2 regions of the Streptomyces sp. 7N604 genome follow, and region 1 is predicted to be linked to the other one. Evidence: riboswitches for the same ligand, from Rfam matches in the RefSeq annotation. Region 1 holds a riboswitch; the other holds the start of a gene.
The links. Region 1 has a riboswitch for S-adenosylmethionine ahead of ACTWP8_RS20505 (aminotransferase class V-fold PLP-dependent enzyme). Riboswitches for the same ligand answer to the same signal wherever they lie in the genome.

Region 2: another riboswitch for S-adenosylmethionine. It lies ahead of thrC (threonine synthase); the one in region 1 lies ahead of ACTWP8_RS20505 (aminotransferase class V-fold PLP-dependent enzyme).

The regions. Positions count from the first base shown of each region.
Region 1 covers NZ_JBQQBX010000018.1:35,200-42,833, reverse strand. The annotation lists gene ACTWP8_RS20525 (NYN domain-containing protein) at 6-1,370, opposite strand; gene ACTWP8_RS20520 (hypothetical protein) at 1,389-1,628, opposite strand; gene ACTWP8_RS20515 (rhomboid family intramembrane serine protease) at 1,920-2,660, shown strand; gene ACTWP8_RS20510 (Lrp/AsnC family transcriptional regulator) at 2,657-2,938, shown strand; gene ACTWP8_RS20505 (aminotransferase class V-fold PLP-dependent enzyme) at 3,240-4,679, opposite strand; SAM riboswitch class IV at 4,877-4,993, opposite strand; gene trpD (anthranilate phosphoribosyltransferase) at 5,136-6,203, opposite strand; gene qcrB (cytochrome bc1 complex cytochrome b subunit) at 6,375-7,634, opposite strand, start outside.
Region 2 covers NZ_JBQQBX010000022.1:131,731-139,364, reverse strand. The annotation lists gene ACTWP8_RS24385 (extracellular solute-binding protein) at 1-1,202, shown strand, start outside; gene ACTWP8_RS24380 (DUF3263 domain-containing protein) at 1,216-1,464, shown strand; gene otsB (trehalose-phosphatase) at 1,559-2,401, shown strand; gene ACTWP8_RS24370 (alpha,alpha-trehalose-phosphate synthase (UDP-forming)) at 2,451-3,905, opposite strand; gene ACTWP8_RS24365 (glucosyl-3-phosphoglycerate synthase) at 4,035-5,033, opposite strand; SAM riboswitch class I at 5,208-5,352, shown strand; gene thrC (threonine synthase) at 5,371-6,657, shown strand; gene ACTWP8_RS24355 (ubiquitin-like small modifier protein 1) at 6,797-7,075, shown strand; gene ACTWP8_RS24350 (cold-shock protein) at 7,582-7,634, shown strand, end outside.

The DNA of each region.
Region 1 (7,634 bases):
GTTACTCAGGTGCGCGAAAGCCGCTTCAGCAGCAGAGCGGACGCGACCGGGCGGGCGCCCGCGCGCGCCACCCCGTCCGCCACCTCCCGGTCGGTGGAGACCACCACGACCGGCCGGCCGGGCGGCTCCGCCCGTACGAGCCTGCGGATCAACTCATCGGCGGTTTGCCCCGGTTTGCTGAACAGCACCCGAACTCCGCGCGGTGGCGCGAGCAGTACCGGCGCCGCCAGTTCCGCTCCGTCGAAGACACACGTCATCTCGGCGCCGGTCTGGGCCGCGAGCACCGCGAGCCCGCCCAGCAGCCGCAGCCGCTGCTTCTCCAGCGGCATCGTCGGATAGCCGGTCTTGGTGACGTTGTAGCCGTCCACCACCAGATGGGCCTGGGGCAGCGCGAGCAGCTGGTCGAGCAGCGCCGGGTCGGTCTCCGACAGTGCGCGGCTGGCGATGTCCTTCGGCGTCATCCGGCCCGGCTCGACCGCGTCCACGGTGTCGGCGGGGTGCATCGAGGCGGGCGGCAGCGCCAGCTCGCGCCGCAGCCCCTGCGCCGCGTCCAGCACCGTGTCCAGCAGCAGCCGCACCCGCATGTCCTCGACGCTGCGGCCCTCCCGTGCGGCCCGGCGGCTCGCCTCGAGCGCCGCCTCCGTCTCGGAGAGACGCGCCCGCAGCCGCCGCGCCTCGGTCTCGGCTGCGCCCTTCTCCGCCGCGGCGGCGTCCCGTACGGCGTCCAGCTGGGCCGCGGCCTTCCGCAGCGCCGCCTCGCCGCGCCGAACGTCGTTCTCCGCGCTGCGCAGCTTGCGGTGCAGCCGGTCGGCCTCCTTGCGGGCCGCCTCCAGCTCCGTACGCATCCGCTCGGTCTCGCCGCGGGCCGCCGAGCGCGCCTCGGTCAGCTCGGCGCGCAGCCGCTGCAACTCGCGCGCCGCGTCCTCCTCGGCCCGCTCGGCCTGCGCGCGCTGCGCCTCCTCGCCCGCGGCGGCGACCAGCTTGACCCAGCCGACCGGGCGCAGCACGTACGCCGCGGCCGCCACGTCCAGCGGATCAGCGGCGGCGGGCGGCGAACCCGCGTCCAGGGCCTCGGCGAGCTCCGGCTGCGCCTCGCGGACCCGCTCGCCGATCCGCTGCCGGAAGAGGGTGTGGCTCTCCAGCGCCGCCGCCATCGCGTTGCCCGCGAACTTGGCCCGCCGGGTGGGGGTGAAGCGGGCGTACTGCCGCAACTGGGGCGGGAGTTCCGCCATGGTGAGGCCGCCGAAGGCATCCGCGACGAGCGCGATCACCCTCCGCCGTACGCCCTCGGGCAGGGGGTGGTCGAGCACCTCGGCGGCACCGGCGGCCTCTGCGGCCTCTCCGGCGCGGCCTTCGCTACGCTCCACCACCTGTCACCCCTGACGTTCTCAGGCGCTCGCGCCCGGGCGGTCCACCAGCTCGATCTGGTCCACCGCGTTGCACCAGCGGCAGCGCACCGATTCGATGGTCTCACTGACGACGTCGCGCTCCTCGACCTTCGGCTCTCCGGCGAGGTCGAGGTGGACGTACTCGACAGCCTTGGTCGTACGAGTCACGTCGAAACGCGTCAGGTTGCCGCACAGGGTGCAGCGCCATCGGGTGTCGGCCGTCGTCTGGGGAACGCCCATGGTGCCGTCCTTGTGGGTTCTTGGTTTCCGGGTGTTTTCCGTAACCCTACGACCTGGCAGGGAGGCGGTGCCGGGGCCGGGCGGCCAACGGTGGCACGGCGGGGCACTCTGGGCAGGTTGGTCCGGTTACGCCATGCTCTGTTCATGATCCGTAAGGTGATCGCGAGGGCAAGGCCGGGGACGCGGCCAAGGACGGCGGCGGGAGCAGGGCCGGGGGCAGGGACGGAGGCGGGGACGGGGACGGGGACGGGGGCAGGTCGAGGGTCCCGGGTGTCCTCGTACAGGCCGCTGGTGACCTACACCCTGATCGGCCTGTGCTTCCTGATCTTCGCCGCGGGGCCGGCCTCCGGCCTCAGTCCGGCGTACGGCACAGGCACCGAGCTGCTGGCGGCGCAGGCCGCCCATTTCGAGCGGTGGGGCGTCATCCCGGACGATCTGCTCGCGGGCTCCCCCCGGGCTTTTCTCACCCCGCTGACCGCGCTCTTCGTCCACGGCAGCTGGCTGCACCTGCTGGGCAACCTGCTCTTCCTGTTCGTCTTCGGCGGGATGGCGGAGGAGCGGATGGGGAGGGTCGAGTTCGCGCTCTTCTACCTCGCGACCGGGTATCTGGCACTGGTCGCGTTCGCGGCGGCCCACCCGGGCTCCGTTCAGACCCTGGTCGGAGCCTCCGGCGCGATCTCGGGGGTGCTGGGCGCCTTCCTCTACGTGCTGCCGACGGCCAGAGTGACCAGTCTCTTCCCGTTCCTCTTCTTCCTCCCGCTGCGCTTCCCCGCATGGATGGTGCTGATCTTCTGGTTCGTGCTCCAGTGGCTCGCCGCGCGCACCCCCGCGACCCGGCCCGGGGTGGCCTATCTGGCGCACCTGGTCGGCTTCTGTCTCGGCTTCTTCTACGCGTGGGCGCGCTATCGGGGCGGTGAGGGGGGCGGCCGGAGTGGGCGGTGGAGGCGTGGGGCTTGGAGGCGTGGGGCCGGGGGGCCTGGGGCTAGAGTGAGCAGCGCAGCCAGGGCGACCGAGGGAGACAGCCAGCCGTGATCACCGCGATCGTGCTCATCAAGACCAGCGTGGACCGGATCCCCGAGATCGCCGAGACGATCGCCGCCCTGGAGAGCGTGAGCGAGGTCTACTCGGTCACGGGGACGTACGACCTGGTGGCCATGGTCCGGGTGGCCCAGCACGACGACCTCGCGGATGTCATCCCCGGGAAGATCAGCAAGATCCCGGGTGTGGAGGCCACCGACACGCATGTGGCCTTCCGTACGTACTCCCAGCACGACCTGGAGGCGGCCTTCGCGATCGGCCTCGACGCGTAGCGCCCTCCCGGCCGGCCTTCGAAATGACGGTTGCGGCTGTTCTGGCACCGCCGGTCCGCTGTTTCGGCACCGCCGGTCCGCGCCCGGGTGGTCACCCGCCGCGGCGGCGGATTGTTCCTTCTCGCCGTGGTCGGGCCCAGCGCCGCCGCCTGCGGATGCGCCGAGCGCGCGGCGCGGCATGCGAACGGTCGCGCCGCAGGCGCGCCATTCATTCCCGCCGCAGCGGCGAGGAACCACCGGGACGCGGACCGGTGGTGCCGAAACAGCCGCAACCGTCTTCCTGCGAAGACCGCCGGAGGCGCTACGCGTCGCGGTCCGGGACGCAACGACCGTCCTCAGTACGGTAGTTCCACCGGGCGCCGTCGCGGACTAGCTCCTTCACGGCGCGGATGAAGCGCTCGATGTGCTCGTCCGGGGTCCCCGCGCCGAAGCTCACCCGGATCGCGTTCAGGGACCTCTCCCCCGGCGCGGCTTCCGGGGTACCGCACTCGCCCGGCTCGTCGGACCGGCCGCCGAGCAGAGTCCTGACGAGCGGGTGGGCGCAGAAGAGCCCGTCCCGCACACCGATGCCGTACTCGGCCGAGAGCGCGGCGGCGAAGTGTGAACTGTTCCAGCCCTCGACCACGAAGGAGATGACGCCGACCCGGGGCGCTTCGTCGCCGAACAGCGACAGGACCTTCACCTCGGGGACGTCCGCCAGGCCCTCGCGCACCCGGGCGACGAGCCGCTGCTCGCGGGCGACGAGCGCCTCGAAGCCCTCCTCCGTGAGCGCCTTGCAGGCCGCGGCGATGGCATAGACGCCGATGACATTGGGCGAACCGGCCTCGTGCCGCGCCGCCGTGGTGTGCCACTCCACGTCGACGCCGCCGTCCGTGCGCCGCGTGACCTTGCGGCTGGCGCCCCCGCCCGCAAGGTACGGCTCGGCGCCCTGCAGCCAGTCTGCGCGCCCGGCGAGCACACCGGAGCCGAAGGGTGCGTACAGCTTGTGCCCGGAGAAGGCCACCCAGTCCACGTCCAACTCCGCGATGTCCACGGGGTGGTGGGGAGCCAGCTGCGCCGCGTCGAGCACGATGCGCGCACCGTGGGCATGAGCGGCGGCGGCCAGCTCCCGTACGGGCCACAGCTCGCCGGTGACATTGGACGCGCCCGTGACGCACACCAGCGCCGGGCCGTACGGCTCGCGTTCGGCGAGGGTCCGCTCGAGGGTCTCCACGGCCTCGCGGGGTGTGCGCGGCGCGTCGAGGAAGTCGGCCTCGACGCCCGGGGCCTGCTGCCAGGGCAGGAGCGAGGCGTGGTGTTCGGTCTCGAAGACGAACACCCGGGTGTTCTTCGGGAGTACGGAGGCCAGCAGGTTGAGGGAGTCGGTCGTCGAGCGGGTGAAGACGACCTGGTCCCCCTCGCGGCAGCCGAGGAACTCGGCGACCGCGGCCCGGCTGTTCTCGAAGAGGTCGGTGGACAGCTGCGAGAGATATCCGGCACCGCGGTGGACGCTGCCGTAGTACGGCGCGTATGCGGCCACGTCGTCCCAGACGCGCTGCAGGGCGGGCGCGCTCGCCGCGTAGTCGAGGGCGGCGTACGTCACTTCGCCGCCCGTGACCAGCGGGACGAGGACGTCCCGCCCGAGCACGGGCAGCGGAGCGCCCGCGCCGGGCGCGCCACAGTCGGCATCGGCGGCATCGGCGGCATGGGCGGCATGGGCGGCATGGGCGGCGGTGGTAGCGGCAGCAGGGCGCACGGACATGACGGAATCTCCCGAAGGGACGGCGAAATGGCTGAGAAGAACGCACGCATCACGCCTCGCACCGAGTGCGGAGCGCACGGAATGTGCCTCGACGTACGGACGTCACCGCACGGAGCCTGTGAGAAACGGGCCGTGGGCCCTAGCGCATTCGCTGATTCACGGAAGAACTCCCTCGAGGACCAGGATCCCTGGCGAGGGATCCGCGCTTGCCGCAGACCTCGCTGCCTACGGCCTGGTCATCACCCGGGGCACCCCGCCACGGACGGAGGGTTGCCGGACAGCGGGCCGGGGCCGTATCGCTGTCGCTCGTGACCTGGCAGCAGTATGCCAGCTGATCACTTACGGGCAACTCCGTGTCCGCATAGCGGGACAGACGCACGGCTGCAACGACCGGCGGGTGCGGGGACCGGTCCAAGCCGGTCCCCGCACCCGCAGGTCGTCGCCGAGAAGAGCGGTCTATCCGTTGCTGGCGCCGACCCAGCGCTCCAGCGTGCGGCGGGCCGCACCGGAGTCGATCGACTCGGCGGCTCGCTTCATGCCGGCGGCGATCTGCTCCGCCAGCGGCGCGTCCGCGGGCCTGAGGGCCACCAGAGCCGCCGCCGAGTTGAGCAGCACCGCATCCCGTACGGGCCCGGTCTCGCCCGCCAGGAGCCGTCGTGCGACATCCGCGTTGTACGAGGCGTCGGCGCCGCGCAGGGCCTCGACCGGCACGAGCTCGAGCCCGACGTCCCGCGGGTCGAAGGCCTCCTGCCGTACGGTCCCGTCCCGCACCACCCACACCTGCGAGGTGGCGGTGGTCGTCAGCTCGTCCAGGCCGTCGTCCCCCCGGAAGATCAGCGCCGAGGAGCCGCGCTCGGCCAGCACGCCCGCCATGATGGGCGCCATGCGCGCGTCGGCGACCCCGGTGGCCTGGGCCCGCACCCTCGCCGGGTTGGTCAGCGGCCCGAGGAAGTTGAAGGTGGTGGCGATCCCCAGCTCGCGCCGCGCGGGTGCCGCATGCCGCAGCGCGGGGTGGAACTTCACCGCGAAGCAGAAGGTGATGCCGGCCTCCTCGGCGACCTCGACCACCCGCTGCGGCGAGAGGTCCAGGTTGACGCCCAGCTTCTCCAGTACGTCGGAGGCCCCGCTCGCCGACGAGGCGGCGCGGTTGCCGTGCTTGACGACCTTCGCGCCCGTCCCGGCGACGACGATCGCCGACATCGTGGAGATGTTCACGGTCTTCGCCCGGTCACCTCCGGTGCCGACGATGTCCACGCTCGGCCCCGGCACCTCGATGACATTGGCGTGGGCGTACATGGTCCGTACGAGACCCGTGACCTCCTCCACCGTCTCACCCTTGGCACGCAGCGCGACCGCGAAGCCCGCGACCTGCGCGTCCGTCGCCTCGCCCCGCATGATGCGCTCCATGGCCCAAGCCGTGTCGTCGGCGCTCAGGTCGTTGCCCGCCAGCAGCGAGCCGAAGACATCCGGCCAGGTGCGGGCCGCCGCGCCGGTGTCGTCCGCGCCGGGGGTCACAACGTCCATGGTCCGCTCCTGGTCCGTGGGTGGGCAGGGATGGGCTGGGCAGGGACGGGCCTCGTCGTCGTCCCTCGTCCTCCGGGCCCGCTGCAAGCCTATCCAGTGCCGCGCATGCCCGAGGGCCCCGTCCGGTGTCCGGACGGGGCCCTCGGAGCGCTGATCAGCCGGGCAGGGGCATCAGTGATGGCCGTGGCCGCTGGTGATCTCCTGGTACTCCTCGGCGGTCGGCTTGGGGATCTGGTTGTCCGAGCCGTAGAAGCCCTTCGAGAACAGCGCCCGCAGCTTCTCCGAGGGCTTGATCTTGCGCCGTACGCCGTTCTCGTCGACCTCCGGGCCGAGCTCGAGCGGCTGGTGCTGCTGGTGCTGGGTGAGCGTGTACAGCTGCTCCTGCGAGAGCGGCTCGTGCACCTCGACGAACTCGCCGTGCGGCAGCCGCTTGATGATGCCGCTCTCCCGCCCGTGCAGCACCTTGTCCCGGTCCCGCCGCTGCAGACCCAGGCAAATCCGCTTGGTCACGACGAAGCTCAGCACCGGCAGCACGAAGAAGCCGATCCGGCCGAACCAGGTGATCGCGTTGATCGACAGGTGGAAGTGGGTCGCCCAGATGTCGTTGCCACCACCGACGAGCAGGATGAAGTACACGCTCAGCCAGGCCACGCCGAAGGCGGTACGGAACGGGGCGTTGCGCGGGCGGTCCAGGATGTGGTGCTCGCGCTTGTCCCCGGTCACCCAGGATTCGATGAACGGCCATACCGCGATCGCGACCAGCACCAGCGGAAAGATCATCAGCGGGATGAAGACCCCGAGCGCGAGCGTGTGACCCGCGATGTTGATCTCCCAGCCCGGCATCAGACGGATCAGGCCCTCGGAGAAGCCCATGTACCAGTCGGGCTGGGCGCCGGTGGAGACCTGGTCGGGCCGGTAGGGCCCGAGCGACCAGATCGGGTTGATGCTCGCGATACCGGCGATCACCGCGGTCAGACCGAACACCAGGAAGAAGAAGCCCCCCGCCTTGGCCATATAGACCGGCAGCAGCGGCATACCCACCACGTTCTTCTCGGTCTTGCCCGGCCCGGGGAACTGCGTGTGCTTGTGGTAGAAGACCAGGATCAGATGCGCCACGAGCAGACCCATCATCAGACCCGGCAGCAGCAGCACATGGATCGAGAAGAACCGCGGCACGAAATCCGTCCCCGGAAACTCCCCACCGAACAGGAAGAACGACAGGTACGTGCCCACGATCGGCACGGACAGAATCGCGCCCTCCATGAACCGCACACCGGTACCCGACAGCAGGTCGTCCGGCAGCGAGTAACCGGTGAACCCGGTGAACATGCCCAGCACCAGCAGCAGGAACCCGAACAGCCAGTTGATCTCACGCGGCTTGCGGAACGCACCGGTGAAGAACACCCGCATCATGTGCACGAACATCGCCGC
Region 2 (7,634 bases), on a different contig from region 1:
ACTTGTCCGTCGGCGACGTGACGCTCGAGCTCGTCGCGGCCGACTACGGGGACTCGGCCGCCAACGGTTCCAGGAAGTACTGGGAGCAACTGGCCGGGGAGTTCGAGGCCGAGAACCCCGGCATCCACGTCGACGTCTCCGTCTACAGCTGGAACGACGTCGACCGCGAGGTCGCGGAGATGGTCAGGCGCGGCGAGGCCCCGGACATCGCCCAGATCGGCGCCTACGCCGACTACGCGGCCGAGGGCCGCCTCTACAGAGCCGACGAACTGCTCTCCATACCCACCCAGGCGGACTTCCTGCCCGGCCTCGCGCAGGCGGGCGAGATACGCCGCATCCAGTACGGCCTGCCGTTCGTCTCCAGCACCCGGGTGCTCTTCTACAACAAGACGCTGTTCGCCGAGGCCGGGCTCAACGGGGCGCCGACGACCTGGGCGGAGCTGCGGCAGGACGCCGAGGCGCTGAAGAAGGTCGGCGTCCAGGTGCCGTACGGGCTGCCGCTCGGCCCTGAGGAGCCGCAGGCCGAGGCGCTGAACTGGATGCTCAGCGGTGGCGGCGGTTACATCGACAACGTTGGCAACTACACCCTCGACTCCGCGGAGAACGTCAGGGCGTTCGAGTGGCTGCGCGACGAGCTGGTCGCCCCAGGCCTCACCAACCCCAAGCCCGGTTCGACCGACCGCAAGGAAGTCTTCGACGCCTTCTCGCGCGGGCGGGTCGGCATGCTCAACGGCCACCCCACGCTCATGCGGCTGGCGGACGCCAAAGGCGTGAAGTACGGCATGGCGCCGCTGCCCGGCAAGGACGGGCCGTCCTCGGCCACCACCGGTGTCGCCGACTGGATGATGGCGTTCAAGCAGAACCGGCATCGCGAAGAGGCCGGCAAGTTCCTCGATTTCGTATACAGCGAGGAGAATGTGCTGAAGTTCGCGGACCAGTACGACCTCCTCCCGGTCACCAACTCCGCGTCCGAGGCGATGCGCGCCGACAAGCGGAACAAGCACCTCTGGGAGTTCCTCGACCAGTTGCCGACCGCCGAGTTCTACCCGGTGAGCAAGCTCTCCTGGGGCCCGGTCGTCTCCAAGCTCAAGAAGTCGATCGGCGCGACCGTGGAACCGGGCGGCGACCCGGCGAGCGTGCTCGGCGCGCTGAAGCGCGACGCCGAGGCGACCGAGAGCGCGGCCAGGAGCACCATCGGGTAGGGCCGTTATGGTGATGGGCATGAGGGAAGGGGAGAGCGGGGAGCTGTCCGACAGGGACCGCGCCGTGCTCGGCGTGGAGCGGCGCAGCTGGGCGGGGCCCGGTGCCAAGGAGCGCGCCATAAGGGAGCAGCTCGGCATCTCGCCGACCCGCTACTACCAGCTCTTGAACGCCCTGCTCGACGACCCGCGGGCCCTCGCCCACGACCCGGTGACGGTCAACCGCCTCCGCCGCATCCGCGAGACCCGGCGGCACAATCGCTAACGGGTCGTGCCCACCCTCCCCCACAGCCTGAACGGCATGGGGGCACCCCCATCGCCCTGCGGAACGGCTGCCCACAAACCGATAGGGTCGCCGTATGGGCATTCCGGACTCCCTGCCGACCCCGGTCACACCCGCGGGCCGCGCCGGCCTCGCCGCGCTGCTCGAGCGGCCCGAACAGGCCGTCGTGGCCCTCGACTTCGACGGCACGCTCGCCCCGATCGTGCCCGACCCCGACCAGGCGCGCGCCCACCCGGGCGCCGTGCCGGCGCTCTCCCGGCTGGCCCCGCTGGTCGGCTCGGTCGCCGTGATCACCGGCCGCCCCGCCAGTGTCGCCGTCCGCTACGGGGGCTTCGCGGGCGCCGCGGGCCTGGAGCACCTCGTGGTCCTGGGGGCGTACGGCGCGGAGCGCTGGGACGCGGCCTCCGGCGCCGTGCAGGAGCCGGAACCGCACCCCGGCGTCGCCGCCGTACGGGCCGAACTCCGCGGCGTCCTCGACCGCGACGGCACCTGGCGCGGCACGTACGTGGAGGACAAGGGCCGCGCCATCGCCGTCCACACCCGCCGCGCCGACGATCCGCAGCGCGCCTTCGAGCAGCTGCGCGAGCCGCTGTACGCGCTGGCCGAGCGGCACGGCCTGATCGTCGAGCCGGGCCGCCTCGTGCTCGAGCTCCGCCCGCCGGGCATGGACAAGGGCGTCGCGCTCGCGGAGTACGTACGGGAGTCCGGCGCGGGTGCGGTGCTCTACGCGGGCGACGACCTGGGGGACCTCGCCGCCTTCGGTGTGGTGGAGAAGCTCAGGTCCGACGGCCTGCCGGGAGTCCTGGTCTGCAGTGGCAGCACTGAGGTCACCGAACTCGCCGAACGCGCGGATGTCGTGGTCGACGGCCCCGCCGGGCTGGTCGACCTGATCAACGCCTTGGCCGACGCGCTGTCGTAGCCACGTGTCGCATGCGTTCCGCCCCGCGGAACGCGTGCCCACAACCTCGTCATCCCGCCCGGAGGGCGTTGAGCTGGTCGAGGAACCACTGCTGCGGGGGCAGCGCAGTCGCCGCCGCAGCCAGCCGCTTCGTGCGCTCCGCACGCTCCCCGGCCGACAGCATCAGCGCCTGGTGCAGTGCATCCGCCGTCCCCGTCACGTCGTACGGGTTCACGACGACCGCCTCCTCGCCGAGGTCCTCGTACGCGCCCGCCTCCCGCGACAGCACCAGCACGCAGCCCTCGTCCGAGACGACCGGAACCTCCTTCGCGACGAGGTTCATGCCGTCGCGGATCGGGTTGACCAGGGCCACGTCCGCCAGCCGGTACGCGGCGAGCGAGCGCGCGAAGTCGTCCTTCACGTGGAGGATCACCGGGTGCCAGGCCTCCGTACCGAACTCGGAGTTGATCTCCTCGGTGACCCGCTGCACCTGCTCGGTGTAGTGGCGGTAGACGGCCAGGTCCTGCCGGGACGGATAGGCGAAGGCCAGGTGGACGACCAGGCCCCGCCACTCGGGGTGGTCGGTGAGCAGCTGCCGGTAGGCCTGGAGGCCGCGCACGATGTTCTTCGACAGCTCGGTGCGGTCCACCCGGACGATCACCCGCCGGTCCCGGCCGCCGATCTGCTCGCGCAGGGCCGCCATCCGCTCGACCACGTCCGGCCGGTGCGCCCGCTCCCGCAGGAAGTCCGCGTCGGCGCCGAGCGCGTGCACGCCGAGCCGGGTCGTACGGCCCTCGTACGTGACGGCTTCGTGCTCGGTGTCCACCTGGGCGCCGAGCACGTCCGCGGCGCAGGCGGCGAACGCGTTCGCCCAGCGGTGGGTGAGGAAGCCCGCCCGGTCCGCGCCGAGCATGCCGCGCAGCAGCTGCCGCGCGATGTCGTCGGGCAGCAGCCGGAAGTAGTCCAGGGGCGCCCAGGGCGTGTGCGAGAAGTGGGCGATGCGCAGGTCGGGGCGGCGCCTGCGGAGCATGCCGGGGACCAGGCAGAGGTGGTAGTCCTGCACCAGGACCGCGGCGCCCTCTGCGGCCTCCTCGGCGAGGGCGTCGGCGAACGCCGCGTTGTACGTCTCGTACGCCGCCCACTGGGCGCGGAACTCGGCGCCGAAGGCCGGCTCGAGCGGGGTCTGGTAGAGCATGTGGTGCACGAACCACAGCACGGAGTTCGCGATGCCGTTGTAGGCGTCGGCGAAGACTCCGGGGTCGATGTCGAGCATCCGCACCTGCTGGCCGCCGGTCTCGGCGGGGTCGAGGCGAGTGCCCGAACGGCGTACGGCCTCGCGGTCGCCGTCGCCGAGCGCCGCGCACACCCACAGCGCGCCGGCGTCAGGGCCGATGGCCGAGAGGCCGGAGACGAGCCCGCCTCCGCCGCGCCTGGCGGCGAGCGAACCGTCCTCGTGCAGGGCGTACGAAACCGGGCCGCGGTTGGACGCGACGAGAACCTGGGCAGCCTGCTGCTCTGCGACCATGCCGCGAGCCTAGCCCGCCACAGATCCGCGCAAACGTGCGCTTCACCACCACCGGTTTGTGGGCTTTCGTTCCGCGGGGCGGTGGGGGAACCCCTATCTCCCTGAGGAAAAAAAGCCCACAACCAGGCCTCAGGCCACTTGGTCCTTGCTCGCCGCACGGCGAACCCGGTACTCGGGGACCGTGATCATCGGCGGCCGTTCCTCCGCCGCCACCTCGTGGACCGTCGGAGTGAACCCCTCGTCCGTGCGGTCGAATTGCGTCAGCACCGGCCGTACGAGGTGCCCGCGCGCCAGCCGTGCCTGCGCGGTGCGGTAGATCGTCGCGGCCATCCGGCCGAGCGCCTGCCCGTCCTGGTGCCGGTGCAGCCGTATGCCGACGTCCACCTGCGCCAGCGCGTCCAGCCCGGCCAGCTCCAGCGCGTCGACCAGCATGCCCAGCTCGACGCCGTAGCCGACGGGGAACGAGAGCCGCTCGAGCAGCGAGCGGCGGACCGCGTACTCGCCGCCCAGCGGCTGGACGAACCCGGCGAGCCGCGGCCAGTGGAGGTTGAGCAGCGGGCGGGCGACCAGCTCGGTGACGCGGCCGCCCTGCTCGCCCCGGGCGAGCCGTCCGCCCCGCTCGTCCTTCGCGCCCAGCGGGCGGTCGTACATCGCCTTGACCAGCTGCACATCCGGCTCGGTGAGCAGCGGCCCGACGATCCCGGACACGAAGGTCGCCGAGAAGTCGCGCAGGTCGGCATCCACGAAACAGACGATCTCGCCGCTGGTGACCAGCAGCGAGCGCCACAGCACCTCGCCCTTGCCGGGCAGTGGGGCCAGGCGCGGCAGGATCGTGTCGCGGTGCACGACCCGGGCCCCGGCCGCGGCGGCCACCTCGGCCGTACGGTCGGTGGAGCCGGAGTCGAGCACCACCAGCTCGTCGACCAGGGGCACCGCCTCGCTCATCAGCTCGCGGCGGATCGTCTCCACGATCGGCCCGACTGTGGTCTCCTCGTCGAGCGCGGGGAGTACGACGGTGACTGTCCCTGCGGGCCCTGCGCTCCGCTTGGCGGCGAGGAGCCGGCTCAGCGGACGATCGGCGGCAGACCAGGAGCGGCGCTCCAACCAGCGCTCCACCTCATCAAGCACGTACGCTCGTCTCCCTGGTGTCGGGACCCCATGAGAACCATGTGATCCATCTCGCGGTTCGGACGACTCCCTCAACCGTCCGTGCCTTCCGTTACAGTCTTGAACAACGCACGTGTCCACTTCATGTCGGGGTGGGCGCGCACAAATGCCCGGGGATGCTGCCCGGTGCCATACCGCTCATCCAGAGGGGCAGAGGGAAACGGCCCGTTGAAGCCCCGGCAACCCTCCAGCCGGTCTCGCGCAGCGCATGGCGAGGCTCCCGGCTAGGGAAGGTGCCAATTCCGTCTCGTGGCGAAGTCCGTCACGGGAAAGATGAGGAGAAAGGGCCTCGCCATCCATGGCTGTGCAAACCGTTGCGAACAGCACCGAAACCGTCTCTCTCGGACCGGCCGCCGCCCTGTCCTGCCGTGAGTGCGGCGAGCGATTCGCCCTCGGCCCGATCTTCGCGTGCGAGGTGTGTTTCGGGCCGCTCGAGGTGGCGTACGACCTGCCGAGCGGCGACCCCGAGGGCCTGCGGAAGCGGATCGAGGCAGGCCCGAACAACATCTGGCGGTACGCCCCGCTGCTTCCCGTCCCCGCCGACGTCGCGAGCAAGCCGAACCTGAACCCCGGCTTCACCAACCTCGTGAAGGCCGACAACCTCGCCCGTGAGCTGGGCGTCACCGGCGGCCTGCACGTCAAGGACGACTCCGGGAACCCCACCCACTCCTTCAAGGACCGCGTCGTCGCCATCGCCGTCGAGGCGGCCCGCGCCTTCGGTTTCACCACCCTCTCCTGCTCCTCCACGGGCAACCTCGCGGGCGCCGTCGGCGCCGCGGCCGCCCGTGCCGGCTTCCGGTCCTGCGTGTTCATCCCGCACGACCTGGAGGCGGGCAAGGTCGTGATGGCCGCCGTCTACGGCGGCGACCTGGTGGGCATCGAGGGCACGTACGACGACGTGAACCGCTTCTGCAGCGAGCTGATCGGCGATCCGCTCGGCCAGGGCTGGGGCTTCGTCAACGTCAACCTGCGCCCGTACTACGGCGAGGGCTCCAAGACCCTGGCGTACGAGATCGCCGAGCAGCTCGGCTGGCGGATCCCGGACAACCTCGTCATCCCGATCGCCTCGGGCTCGCAGCTCACGAAGATCGACAAGGGGCTGAAGGAGCTGATCCGGCTCGGTCTGGTGGAGGACAAGCCGTACAAGATCTTCGGCGCGCAGGCCGAGGGCTGCTCCCCGGTGTCGCGGGCGTTCAAGGACGGCCACGACGTCGTACGGCCCGTGAAGCCGGACACCATCGCCAAGTCGCTGGCCATCGGCAACCCGGCCGACGGCCCGTACGTGCTCGACATCTGCCGCCGTACGGGTGGCGCGGTCGAGGACGTCGATGACGAGCAGGTCGTCGACGCGATCAAGCTGCTGGCGCGCACCGAGGGCATCTTCGCGGAGACCGCGGGTGGCGTGACGGTGGGTGTGCTGCGCAAGCTGATCGAGACGGGTCAGCTCGACCCGGCGGGCGAGACGGTGGTGCTGAACACCGGCGACGGCCTCAAGACGCTCGACGCGGTGGCCCCGACCACGGGCCCGTCCGCGACCATCCGCCCGAGCCTCGACGCATTCCGTGAGGCGGGCCTCGCCGACTGACCGCCGGGTTGTGGCCACTCGTTCCGCGGGGCTGGGATACCCCCAGGCGAAGCTCTGGGGGAGGGTGGGCACAACCCGGCCACCGCCCGCACCGGAACACGAAACCCTGAATCCGCCCTCGCACCGAAGGTGACCCCGTATGAGCGTCAACGTCCGTATCCCGACCATCCTGCGCACCTACACCGGTGGCCAGGCCGAGGTGAGTGCCGAGGGCGCGACTCTCGCCGAGGTCATCGAGTCGCTGGAGAAGAACCACCCGGGCATCGCCGCGCGAGTCCTGGACGACACGGGCAAGCTCCGCCGCTTCGTGAACGTCTACGTCAACGACGACGACGTGCGTTTCGAGGACGGGCTGCAGACGGCGACGCCGGACGGCGCCGGGGTCTCGATCATCCCGGCTGTCGCGGGCGGCTGCTGAGCGCCTCCGGCCCTCCGGGCCCTCCCGGGGCCTTCCAGCGGCTCCAGTGGCTCCAGCGCCTCCGGCCGCTCCGGAAAATAGTTGAGGACAAAACTCAACAACGTTTCGTAATCGGGATCGCCCCCTCCGTGAGAGAAGCGGAGGGGGCGGTTCTACGTGGTTGAGCGCGGTACAGTTGGTCAATCCCCCGCCGGCGTCCTTGCCGAACGCATATGAGAACCGACAAGTTGTGTCCCAAGTGTGTGCGCGATTTGTCGGTTTGATGCGTTATGCCCGGCCCGAGTTGCCCTGAATTCTTGCTAATTCCACGGGAATTACCGATCGGGTGCGCCCGGAATTCTCGTCGGATTGACCTGTTGCAGACGGCATCCGTGCAGATACATTCAGCCGCGGTCGAGGCGTTCCGGCGCACACCCCGCGTGTTTGGGGGGTGAGGTCTGGGTGAAGTCTGACCCGGGTCCGCGGAGTGCGGTCCTGCGCAAGGGCCAGTAATAGGGGAGTTAGGGATGGCTCAGGGCACCGTCAAGTGGTTCAACGCGGAGAAGGGGTACGGCTTCAT